3 regions of the Thauera sp. WH-2 genome follow, and region 1 is predicted to be linked to each of the others. Evidence: predicted binding sites of a transcription regulator. Region 1 holds the regulator's gene; each other region holds the start of a gene.
The links. The regulator sigma-54, encoded in region 1, starts transcription at its own class of promoters, with help from an activator protein. The targets are predictions, from matches to a motif close to TGGCACGCTTNCTGCTNA.
Positions count from the first base shown of each region.

Region 2: flgG (flagellar basal-body rod protein FlgG) is a predicted target of sigma-54. The motif match lies at 2,389-2,406, and genes of this name have one in related genera.
Region 3: fliE (flagellar hook-basal body complex protein FliE) is a predicted target of sigma-54. The motif match lies at 2,120-2,137, and genes of this name have one in related genera.

Region 1 is NZ_JBLWFG010000003.1:11,420-15,256, reverse strand. Features, by position in the region: gene hprK (HPr(Ser) kinase/phosphatase) at 1-273, opposite strand, end outside; gene ptsN (PTS IIA-like nitrogen regulatory protein PtsN) at 242-727, opposite strand; gene hpf (ribosome hibernation-promoting factor, HPF/YfiA family) at 868-1,191, opposite strand; gene ACNKW1_RS06605 (RNA polymerase factor sigma-54) at 1,209-2,666, opposite strand; gene lptB (LPS export ABC transporter ATP-binding protein) at 2,688-3,410, opposite strand; gene ACNKW1_RS06595 (regulatory protein RecX) at 3,397-3,837, opposite strand, start outside.
Region 2 is NZ_JBLWFG010000001.1:466,077-469,913, reverse strand. Features, by position in the region: gene ACNKW1_RS02210 (flagellar hook assembly protein FlgD) at 1-307, shown strand, start outside; gene flgE (flagellar hook protein FlgE) at 323-1,585, shown strand; gene flgF (flagellar basal-body rod protein FlgF) at 1,629-2,363, shown strand; gene flgG (flagellar basal-body rod protein FlgG) at 2,527-3,309, shown strand; gene ACNKW1_RS02190 (flagellar basal body L-ring protein FlgH) at 3,320-3,837, shown strand, end outside.
Region 3 is NZ_JBLWFG010000001.1:443,152-446,988, forward strand. Features, by position in the region: gene ACNKW1_RS02075 (flagellar brake protein) at 146-931, shown strand; gene ACNKW1_RS02080 (flagellar brake protein) at 943-1,719, shown strand; gene fliE (flagellar hook-basal body complex protein FliE) at 1,753-2,076, opposite strand; gene ACNKW1_RS02090 (sigma-54-dependent transcriptional regulator) at 2,242-3,711, opposite strand; gene ACNKW1_RS02095 (sensor histidine kinase) at 3,708-3,837, opposite strand, start outside.

The DNA of each region.
Region 1 (3,837 bases):
GGCGACGATGATGGCTGGCGGGTGCGCCGACAGGATCTCGTTGAGATGGTGAGCGACCTTCTCGTTGGAGTGGCGTTGCGCCCAGGCCAGTTCGGCGCTGCCGAGCACCTGCAGTCGGGTGGGGTGGATCAGATTGAGGTGGCCGACCAGATCAGCCGGCCAGATGCGCTCTTCGCCCACGCTGAGGCGGGCCTCGAGCGGCCCGCTGACGTGGATCAGGCTGAGACTGTCGCGATGGGTCTCATACAGCCGGGTCAGGCTGGTCTGCCGCATGGGCGCCCCAGTTCATGAACATCTGGTGGATGTGTGCCGCATCCGGCGCATTCAGCAGCGCTTCGCGGAATGCGCGATCGCTGAACATCTGCGCAAGTTCGGAGAGCAACTGCAGGTGTGTCTCGTTGGCCTGTTCGGGCACGAGCAGTACGAACAGCATGCTGACCGGGCGGCCGTCCGGCGCATCGAACTGGACTGGCGTGGCCAGGCGCAGGAAGGCGCCCGCTGCATCCTTGAGGCCCTTGATGCGGCCGTGCGGGATCGCGATGCCCTGCCCGAGGCCGGTGGAGCCCAGGCGTTCGCGGGTGAACAGGCTGTCGAAAACGGTGCTGCGACCGATGCCCTGGTTGTTCTCGAAAAGCAGGCCGGCCTGCTCGAAGACGCGCTTCTTGCTGCTGGCGTCGAGGTCGACCACCACATTGGGAAGTGGCAGGAGTTGGGATATCAGGCTCATTCGCAGGTGTGCAAACACGACGCCCCGGTCTTCCAGGTCGCCGGGGCGACTGTCGTTCCGGGGCGGGCGCCGCAGGCGTCGTCAAAACGCGCGCATTATAACCACAACCGCGCCCCGGTCATGGGGCTGTAACGAAAGGCTCAGTCCTCGGGGGTCTGGTGCTTCAGCGACTCGTGGTTGTGCTCGGCCATCTTCTGCTTGTATTTCTGCACCTGGCGGTCGAGCTTGTCGGTCATCGAGTCGATGGCGGCGTACAGGTCGGCATCGTCGCTTTCAACGAAGATGTCCTTGCCGCGCACGTGCAGGGTCACTTCGGCCTTCTGCTTGAGCTTCTCGACGGAGAGGATTACCGCAACGCTGGTGACGTTGTCGAAGTGGCGGATGACGCGATCGAGCTTGGAGGTGACGTAGTCGCGGATGGCCGGGGTAACTTCGACATGATGCCCGGTGATGTTGAGATTCATGGTGACTCCTGTGGTTGTCAGATGGATTTGCGCATGCTGACCGGCGGGATATTGAGGGATTCGCGATACTTGGCGATGGTGCGCCGTGCGACCACGATACCCTGCTGGCCTAGAATCTCGGCAATCTTGGCGTCGGACAGCGGTTTCTTGCTGTCTTCGGCTTCCACCAACTGGCGAATCAGCGCGCGAATCGCCGTGGAAGAGGCCGCCCCACCGGTGTCGGTGGCGACATGACTGCCGAAGAAATACTTGAGCTCGAACACGCCGCGCGGTGTCGCCATGTACTTTTGCGTGGTCACGCGCGAAATGGTCGACTCGTGCAGTTCAAGCTGGTCGGCGATCTCCCGCAGCGTGAGCGGGCGCATGGCCACAGGGCCATGATCGAAGAACTGCCGCTGCTGGTCAACGATGGCCTGGGAAACGCGGAGGATGGTGTCGAAGCGTTGCTGCACGTTGCGGATCAGCCAGCGTGCCTCCTGCAACTGGCCGCCCAGTCCGCCGCCCTGGCCGCGGTTCTGCTGCAGCAGGCTGGCGTACAGGCGGTTGATGCGCAGGCGCGGCATGGCGTCCTGGTTGAGACTGACCGACCAGCGCCCGCGCACCTTGCGTACGACCACGTCGGGCAGCACATAGCGTGTCTCGCTGGTGGAATAGCGCGAGCCGGGGTGCGGGTCGAGGCTGCAGATCAGTGCGTGCGCCGCGCGCAGCGCTTCGTCGTCCGAGCCAGTGAGCTTCTTCAGTTTGGCGAAGTTGCGTTCGGCGAGCAGTTCCAGGTGCTTGGTGGCGACCTCGAGGGCGAGTGCTCGCGTCGCGCACTCTGGCAGTGTGCGCAACTGCAGCGCGAGACATTCCTGCGGCGAGCGCGCGCCGATGCCCGCTGGTTCGAGGTTCTGCACATGGTGCAGGGCAATGCTCAGGTCTTCGAGTTCGATGCCCGATTCGGGCGGCAGCAGTTCGAGTAGTTCCTCAAGCGGCTGGTGCAGATAGCCGTCATCGTCCAGCGCCTCGACGATGAATCGCACCAGCGCGCGGTCGTGATCCGACAGCGGCGACAGGGCGATCTGCTGATCGAGGTGGTCGCGCAGCGAGATGCCGGCGGCCTGAAACTCTTGATAATCGATGTCCTCATCGTCCTCGCTGCGGCTGGAGGCCCCGGTGCCCACGCTGGACCAGTCGATGCTCTCATCCTCGCTGCTGCCCTCTCCGCCTTCGTGCTGCAGAGCCTCGCTGCCGGATTCGGCGGGGCCTTCGCCCTGCGGTGCTTCCTGGTGGGATTGTTCGCTGGGCGTGCTTGCGGCGGCGGGCAGGAACTCGCCTTCGCCCTCCTCGCGCTCGAGCATCGGGTTTTCCAGCAGGAAGCGCTCGATCTCCTGATTCAGCTCGATCGTCGATAGCTGCAGCAGCTTGATCGACTGCTGCAGTTGCGGCGTCAGTGTGAGGTGCTGCGAGAGCTTGAGCTGGAGGCTGGGCTTCATGGCGTGAGCAGGGGCGCGCAGTCAGAGCCGGAAGTGCTCGCCAAGGTAGACCTGGCGCACCTGCTCGTTCTCGATGATCTCGGTCGGTGCGCCACTGGCGAGCACACGGCCTTCGCTGATGATGTAGGCGCGATCGCAGATACCGAGCGTCTCGCGTACGTTGTGGTCGGTGATCAGCACGCCGATGCCGCGCTCCTTCAGGAAGCGGATGATCTTCTGGATGTCGATGACCGCGATCGGGTCCACGCCGGCGAAGGGTTCGTCGAGCAGGATCAGGCGCGGATCGGTGGCCAGCGCCCGGGCGATCTCGCAGCGGCGGCGCTCGCCGCCCGACAGCGAGATCGCGGTGCTGTCGCGCAGGTGGTGGATGCCGAGTTCGATCAGCAGCTCTTCGAGCCGCTCGCCGACCTTGCGCTTGTCCAGCCCCTGCAGCTCGAGCACCGCCTGGATGTTCTCGGCCACGGTGAGCTTGCGGAAGACGCTCATCTCCTGCGGGAGGTAGGAAAGGCCCAGGCGTGCGCGGGCGTGGATCGGCAGATGGGTCAGATCCTTCCCGTCCAGGGTGATCTGCCCGCCGTCCGCGCGCACGAGGCCGACGATCATGTAGAAGCAGGTGGTCTTGCCTGCGCCGTTGGGTCCGAGCAGGCCGACGACCTCGCCCGAGCCGACCTCGAAGCCAACGTCGTGCACCACGGTGCGCGCCTTGTAGCGCTTTTGCAGTCCGGCGACCTTAAGCAGACTCATCGTGGGGCTCTTTCAGCAGCTTGCGGATCAGTTCGGGTGCAAAACCCCGGGTTTGCAGGAAGCGCGCCTGGCGGGCCCATTCACGGGTTTCGGTGGGCGGCGTGGAAAATCGGCCGCGCAGCACGCTGCGAGCACGGTCGAGCTCCGATTCTACGCACTCGGTCGCGAGCGCAGCGTCGATCAGATCACGGTCGATTCCGCGCAGTGTGAGCTCCCTGCGCAGCCGTGTCTCGCCGAAGCGGGCCGACTTGCTGCGCACGAAGACTTCGGCATAGCGGCTGTCGGACTGCAGGCCGAGTTCGCCCATGCGCGCGATCACGGCCTGGATCTCGTCGTGCTCGCCATGCGAGGCGAGCTTGCGCGCCAACTCGGCACGCGAGTGGTCGCGGCGGGCGAGGTGGCGAAGCGCGCGCTCGCGCAGGCTCGG
Region 2 (3,837 bases), on a different contig from region 1:
CCCGGCCGACCGCGTCACGCTGACGGTACGCGACAGCGCCGGACTGGCGGTGAAGCAGATGGATTTCGACGCGGTCGATGCGGGCAGCCACAACTTCGTCTGGGACGGTAGCGCGGACGATGGTTCGCGCGCTGCGGACGGCATCTACACGCTTTCGCTGTCCGCCACGCTGGGCGACGAGGCTGTAGCCGGGCGTACGCTGCAGTTCGGCCCCGTGACCAGCATCGTGCGTGGTGCCAACGGCACCGACCTTCAGGTTGGCGACCTTGGCGTGTTCAAGGTTGCAGACGTCAAGCAGATTCTCTGATCCGGAGCACCGATCATGGCATTTCAGCAGGGCCTCAGCGGCCTGAATTCTTCCTCGAAGGCGCTCGACGTCATCTCCAACAACGTCGCCAACGCCAGCACCGTGGGCTTCAAGAACTCCGGCACGGTGTTCGCCGACGCCTACGCATCCTCGCTCACCGGTGCAGTCTCCAAGGTCCAGATCGGTATCGGCAGCGGGGTGCAGGCCGTGCGCCAGACCTTCAACCAGGGCAACATCACCACCACCAACAACCCGCTCGACATGGCGGCCAATGGCAATGGTTTCTTCGAGGTGGAGCTGCAGAACGGTGGCTACGCGCTGACCCGTAACGGCCAGTTCAACATCGACAAGAATGGCTACATCGTTACCGCATTGGGCGACCGGTTGATGGGGTACCAGTTGGTTGATGCCGTGTCGGGCGACGTTCAGGCGCCGGCCACGGTCACAGCCGATTCGTTCCGTACGATGATGATTCCTTCGACCGGGGTGGGTGCCACGGCGACCACCGATGTTGGCCTGAGCCTCAACCTCAGCGCGGACGCAGCGACCATTGACGCCACAACGACGCCTTTCGATCCGGATGTTCCCGCCACCTACACGTACTCGACCGCGCTGAAGATCTTCGACTCCCTCGGGAAGGAGCACTCGCTGTCCCTTTACTTCGCCCGGCGTACGGATGTCGTAAACAGCACGTGGGATGTCTACACCGTTGTCGATAACACGGTGCCGCCGCCGCCGATCGCAGCAAATGCGACGCTGAGCTTCGATGGGCTCGGCAAGCTCGTTCCGCCCAGCAATTTCGTCCTGAATTCCAACCTTGGTCCGGACGCTGACCCGAGCGTGATCGACGTGGATATGTCGCTGATCACCCAGTTCGGCGGCAAGTCCACGCCGCGCGAACTGACCCAGAACGGCTCTTCCCCCGGCGAGATCGCCGGCCTGGCGATCAGCCGCAACGGCGTCATCCAGGCGCGCTACACCAACGGCATCACCAAGGACATCGCGATCGTCAACCTGACGACCGTGCGCAACAACAACGGCTTGTCGCCCATCGGCAACAACTACTGGGTCGAGACGCCGGAGTCGGGCGGCTTCGCCCGCGGCGAGCCGGGCAACGGGCTCAACGGCGTCATCTCCGCCGGCCAGGTCGAGGAGTCCAACGTCGATCTGACCCAGGAGCTGGTGCAGATGATCATTCAGCAACGTAACTACCAGGCCAACGCGCAATCGATCCGCACGCAGGACCAGATCCTGCAGACGCTGGTCAACCTGCGCTGATGCCTGAGCCGGCCGTCGGCCGACACAAGCAAGGGAGTCGAACATGGACCGCCTGATCTACACCGCGATGACCGGTGCCAAGGGCACGATGGACCAGCAGGCCGCGGTGTCGAACAACATCGCCAATGCCGCATCCACCGGTTTCCGCTCGCAATTGCACAAACTGCGTGCGGTGGAGGTCCAGACCGAAGCTTTCCGCACGCGCTCGTTCGCGGTCGATGCCAGCGTCGCCAACGACTTCACGCCCGGCACGATCCAGTACACCGGGCGTCCCTACGACGTGGCTTTGGAAGGCAAGGGCTGGCTGACGGTGCAGCAGCCCGACGGCAGCGAGGCCTACACCCGCAACGGCAGCCTCACGCTCAGCCCCGCGGGGGTGCTGCAGACGCGTGAGGGGCTACCCGTGATCGGGGATGGCGGGCCGGTGACGCTGCCTCCCGACACCGAGATCGTCATCGGCCGGGACGGCTCGATCTCCTCGATCAATCCGGACGATGGCGTCGTCAACCTCGTCGGCCAACTCAAGCTGGTCAACCCGCCCGAGGCGGAACTCGTGCGTGGCGACGACGGCCTGTTCCGCCTTGCCAACGGAGCGCCAGCGCCGGTCGACCCCAACGTCCAGGTCGCGGGCGGCTACGTCGAGGGCAGCAACGTCAACGTGGCCGACCAGATGGTGCAGATGATCTCGCTCGCCCGCCAGTTCGAGATGCAGGTCCGCATGCTGCAGACCGCCGAGGCCAACGACCGCGCAGCCAGCCAGGTGCTCGCCTGGCGCTGAGCCCTTCCGCGCTTGGCCTGCCGATTAGCACGGTTTTTGCATTGCTTATCCTGCAATGGCCTGGCCCGACCGAGGGCTAGACTGATCCCGTGAAAAAGCGGCAATCGCCGTCACGCTGCGGCAAAACCTGCCGCAGCGGCAAGGCAGAACAGAGGACTTCATCATGATCCGCTCACTGTGGACCGCCCGGACCGGGCTGGATGCCCAGCAAACCTCGCTGGACGTGATCTCCAACAACCTGGCGAACGTATCGACCAACGGCTACAAGCGGCAACGCGCCGTGTTCGAGGATCTGCTCTACCAGACCATGCGCCAGCCGGGCGCACAGACCACGCAGCAGACGCAGGTGTCCAGCGGCCTGCAGATCGGTACTGGCGTGCGACCGGTCGCGACCGAGCGCATCTTCACGCAGGGCAGCCTGCAACAGACCGGCGGCGCGCTCGATGTCGCGATCCAGGGCAATGGCTTTCTGCAGATCGAGATGCCCGACGGCACGACCGCCTACACTCGGGACGGCGCCCTGCAACTCGACAACCAGGGCAACGTCGTCACCCCCAGCGGCTATCCGCTGCTCGACGGCATCCAGATCCCCGCCGACGCCAAATCGATCACCATCGGCAAGGACGGCACCGTCACCGTGACCTTGCCCAATCAGGTCGAGCCGCAGCCCGTGGGGCAGATTCAGATCGCCACCTTCATCAACCCGGGCGGTCTGCAGAGCGCGGGCGAGAACCTCTTCTACGAGACCGCGTCGAGCGGCGAAGCCACGCCGACCGAGGCGGGCACCAATGGCGCAGGGGTGATCAACCAAGGCTATGTCGAGACCTCGAACGTCAACGTGGCCGAGGAACTCGTCAGCATGATCGTCACCCAGCGCGCCTACGAGCTCAACTCGCGTGCGATCTCGACGTCCGATCAGATGCTCGGTCGGCTCACCCAGCTCTGAGGAAACGGTCATGCGCAGCATCCGCGCCTTTGCGCTCCTGATCGTGGCCCTGCTGTCGGGTTGTGCGTCCATCGACACCGTTCCGCCGACGGCGGTGCATCAGCCGATGAGCGTGCGCCCGAACGAACGCGCGGCAATGCCGCCCGCCAATGGCGCGATCTACCAGGCCGCGCTCGCAAGGCCGCTGTTCGAGGATCGGCGCGCCCGTCATGTCGGCGACATCATCACGATCAACCTGGTCGAGCGCAACACCGCGACCAAGAACGCCAACACCAATGCCTCGCGCGGGTCCGGAATGACGGGGGGGATTACCGCATCGTCGCGTCTGCCCCTGGGCGGCCTCAATGGGCTGAACATCGAGGCCGGGGTCGAGTCCGAGTTCAACGGAACGGGGGCGGCGAGCGCGAATAATGCCTTCAATGGAACGATCACCGTTTCTGTCATCGACGTTTATCCCAACGGCAACTTGCTGGTGTCGGGCGAGAAGATGCTCGCGATCAACCAGGGCAGCGAGTTCATCCGCTTCTC
Region 3 (3,837 bases), on a different contig from region 1:
GCTGAGACCCTGCGCCCGATGGCGCAGCGACCGGCCGCAGGCGGGTTTATCGTGATATAACGAAGCCGGAACCGTAACGCGCCGGAACACGCGGGAACGAGCGTTTGGAAAGAAAGCGGGTACGCCCTACAACACTCTGCACAAGATGCACATCGAACAGGAAGATACCCGCGTCGAGCTGGTCTACGGTGAAGACGAAGCAAAATACCTGCTGCGCGACCCCGTCGAAATCAAGGCACTTTTTCGAGCGCTGCTCGCCAGCCGAGGGCTGGTCAGCGCACGCATGGTCCCCGGCGGGCAGAGTTTCATCACCGCCCTGATCGAGGCCGACGAGCAGCACGGCATCCTGCTCGATGCCAGCGCAGATCCTCTGCAGAACGACCGCATTGCCCAATCCGAGGCACTCGACTGCGTCACGCAGCTTGACCGCGTGCGGATCCAATTCCTCGTCCGCCGCCCAGTACGGGTAGTCGAGGAAGGCAAACCCGGCTTTCGCGCGCCCTTCCCCAACACCGTGCTGCGCCTGCAGCGCCGCGAGTTCTACCGTCTGCAGACCCCCTCATCCTCGTCCCCGCGCCGCGTGGTGTGCAGGCTGCCCCTGCCGCTGGGCGACGGAACGATACGCGAGGTGGAACTGAACATCCTCGACATCAGCCGCGGTGGTCTCGCGATCGCCGTGCCGCCCGGTGGCGTCACGCTGGAACAGGGGGCCGCGTTCGAGGACTGCACGCTCCTGTTGCCCGACAACCCACCGATCAGCGCGCGACTGATCGTACGCAACCTCTTCCGCATCACCCGCATGAACGGCGTCGAATTGCTGCGGATCGGCTGCGCCTTCGCCAACCTCTCGCGCGGCGCAGGCGACGCAATCCAGCGCTACGTCCTGCGCATGGAACGAGAGCGCAACGCGCGCGAGCGGGGGCTGACTTGACATCCGAGACCATGGAAGAAGAGAAAAAGACCTTCACCCCCGTTCCACCCATGCAGGACGCGGGATTCGAGCGCTACATCCTGCGCGGTCGGGGACAGATCCTTCAGGTGATGAAGGAACTGATCGACAACCGCTGCCTGATGTCGGCCTACATTCGCGGCGGGGTCTCCTACGTCAGCGCGGTGCTCAAGGTCATGCCCGATGACGAGGCGATCCTGATCGACGTAAGCCCGGACGCGGAAATTCACGCCAAGGCACTCGAAGCCGAGCAGATCCTGTGCACCACGCAGATCAACCGCATCCGCATCCAGTTCACCGCGACGGGCATCCGCAAAGTGGTCGACGAAGGCCGCCCAGCTCTGCGTGCGAGGCTCCCGACCGAGGTGCTGCGCCTGCAACGCCGCGACTTCTTCCGCCTGCAGGTGCCCATTGCGCACAACGTCACGCTGACGATTCCGCCAGCGGAAGGGTCCGAGCAGGCCCCCAGCGAGACGCGCGTCGTCGACATCAGCGGCACCGGGATCGCGGTGCAGGTTCCGGCCGACCTGCGCGAGCTCACCATCGGGGAGTTCCTGCACGGCTGTACGCTGCGCCTGACGGACCGCGAGCCGTTGCCGGTCGATCTGGAGGTGCGCAACATCAACCGTCAGCTTCGGCCCAACGGTACCGAGCAGCTGCGTATCGGCCTGCGGTTCGAATCCCTGCCGCGCAGCGCGGACACACGCATCCAGCGCTACATCTTCAACGTCGAGCGCGAGATCAACGCGCGCACGCGCGGCGGTTTCTGAAGAGCGGCGCAGCGATCGCTGCGCCGGCGCCGGTTATACCGGCATGTTCATGATGTCCTGGTAAGCCGTGACCAGCCGGTTGCGTACCTGCACCATCTGCTGGAAGGACAGGCTTGCTTTCTGCAGATTGACCATCACGTCCTGCAGGTTCACGTTGGGGTCGCCTGCGGAGAAGTTCTCGGCCATCGCCCGTGCCTCGCCCTGCGCGGCGCTGACATCCTTGAGTGCGTTGCCAAGCACGTCGGCAAAGTTAACGCCCCCGGCGGGCGCGTCGGCGGGCGATGCGGCCTTGCCTTGTGCAGCCTGCGATACCGAGCGCAGGTCGCTCAGCATCTGGTCGATTCCACGGGTATCCATGTGCGTTCCCCAGCCTCAGGGTGTTTGGTGACGTCAGTGTAGCAGAGCAAGCGGCATGCCAAGCATTGGCGTGGTCGCAGTGCAGCCTACCCGCGACCGCCGCGCCTTTGGGTGCCGCACTCGCGGGCAAGCCCGTTTCCACAGGGAAGCTCTGGAGGGCCCGGGTCAGCAGTCATGGCCCTCCTCACGGTACTGCTGCAGCTTGTAGCGCAGCGTACGCTCTGAAATCCCAAGCTTTTCAACGGTTTTCTTGCGCGAGCCGCCCAGCGCGCGCAGCGTCGAGAGGATGTGCTCGCGCTCCAGGTCCTTCATGTTCGCCGGGCGCTGGGCCACTGCCTCATGGGGGCTGGAAGCAGGAAGCGGGCCCGCCGCTGGCGGTAGCGGGGCGGCGTGCACGGGCACGGCAGCCGTCGGGGGCGTGAGTGGGGGCGTGACTGGAGACGTGAATGCAGACAGATAAGCGGCAGAACTTGCCGGCGCAGCGGCAGGTGTTGCCGCCTCCGGATTCCAGTGCGGCAGGCACAGCCGCACAGTCTCTGCGTTCACCTCGTCACCCGCCGTGAGGATGAGCACCCGGTGCATGGTGTTCTCGAGCTCGCGCACGTTGCCGGGCCAGCCGTAGCGCGCAAGCAGCACCTCGGCTTCGGGCGAGAAGCGCACCTGGCGCTTGAGCCGGGCGGCATGGCGCGCAAGGAAATGCCGCGCGAGCGGGACGATGTCGCCGGGGCGCTCGCGCAGCGCGGGAATCGCGATCGGGAACACATTGAGCCGGTAGTAGAGGTCTTCGCGGAAGCGTCCGGCGGCGACCTCGGCCGGCATGTCGCGGTTGCTGGTGGCGAGCACACGGATGTCCAGCGCCACCGGCTTCTTGCCGCCCACGCGCTCGACCTCACGCTCCTGCAGCACGCGCAGCAGCTTGGCCTGCAGGCCAAGCGGCATCTCGGAGATCTCGTCGAGCAGGATGGTGCCGCCCTGCGCCTGTTCGAACTTGCCCGGCTGCGCCGCCTGCGCGCCAGTGAAGGCGCCCTTCTCATAGCCGAACAGCGTGGCTTCGAGCAGGTTCTCGGGGATGGCCGCGCAGTTGATGGCGACGAAGGCCTTGCCGGCGCGCGGCGAATGTTCGTGGATGTAGCGCGCGAACACTTCCTTGCCGGTGCCCGATTCGCCCGAAAGCATCACCGTGGCGTCGGTCTCGGCCACACGCGCAGCAAGCGCCAGCAGGTTGCGCGTAAGCGGATCCTCGGCCACGGTGTCTTCCGCATCCGGCTGCACGGCGGCGTAGCGGCGCACGTTCTCGAGCAGCACATCGGGCTCGAAGGGCTTCATCAGGAAGTCGCAGGCGCCCCCGCGCATGGCCGCCACGGCCTTGTCCACGTCGCCATAGGCGGTCATCAGCAGCACCGGCAGCTGCGGCCAGCGCGCACGGATCTCATGCAGCAGCTGCAGGCCATCCATGGGCTGCATGCGCAGGTCGGTGACGACGAGGTTGAAGTGGTCCTGCTCCAGCGCCGCCAGCGCCGCCGGCCCGCCATCGACGCCGACGACGCCGTGATGCGCCATCTCCAGCGTGAAGCAGACCGCATCGCGCAGCGCGGCGTCGTCCTCGACCACGAGGATGTTCAATGTCTCGATCATGTGGGTTCGTCCCCGTTCGAAGCGGCTGCCGATGCGAGCGGCACGGTCAGCGCGAATTCCGCCCCCTGCCCCGGTGCGGAGCGCAGCGTGATGTCGCCGCCGTGCGCACGGGCGACGCCGCGCGCG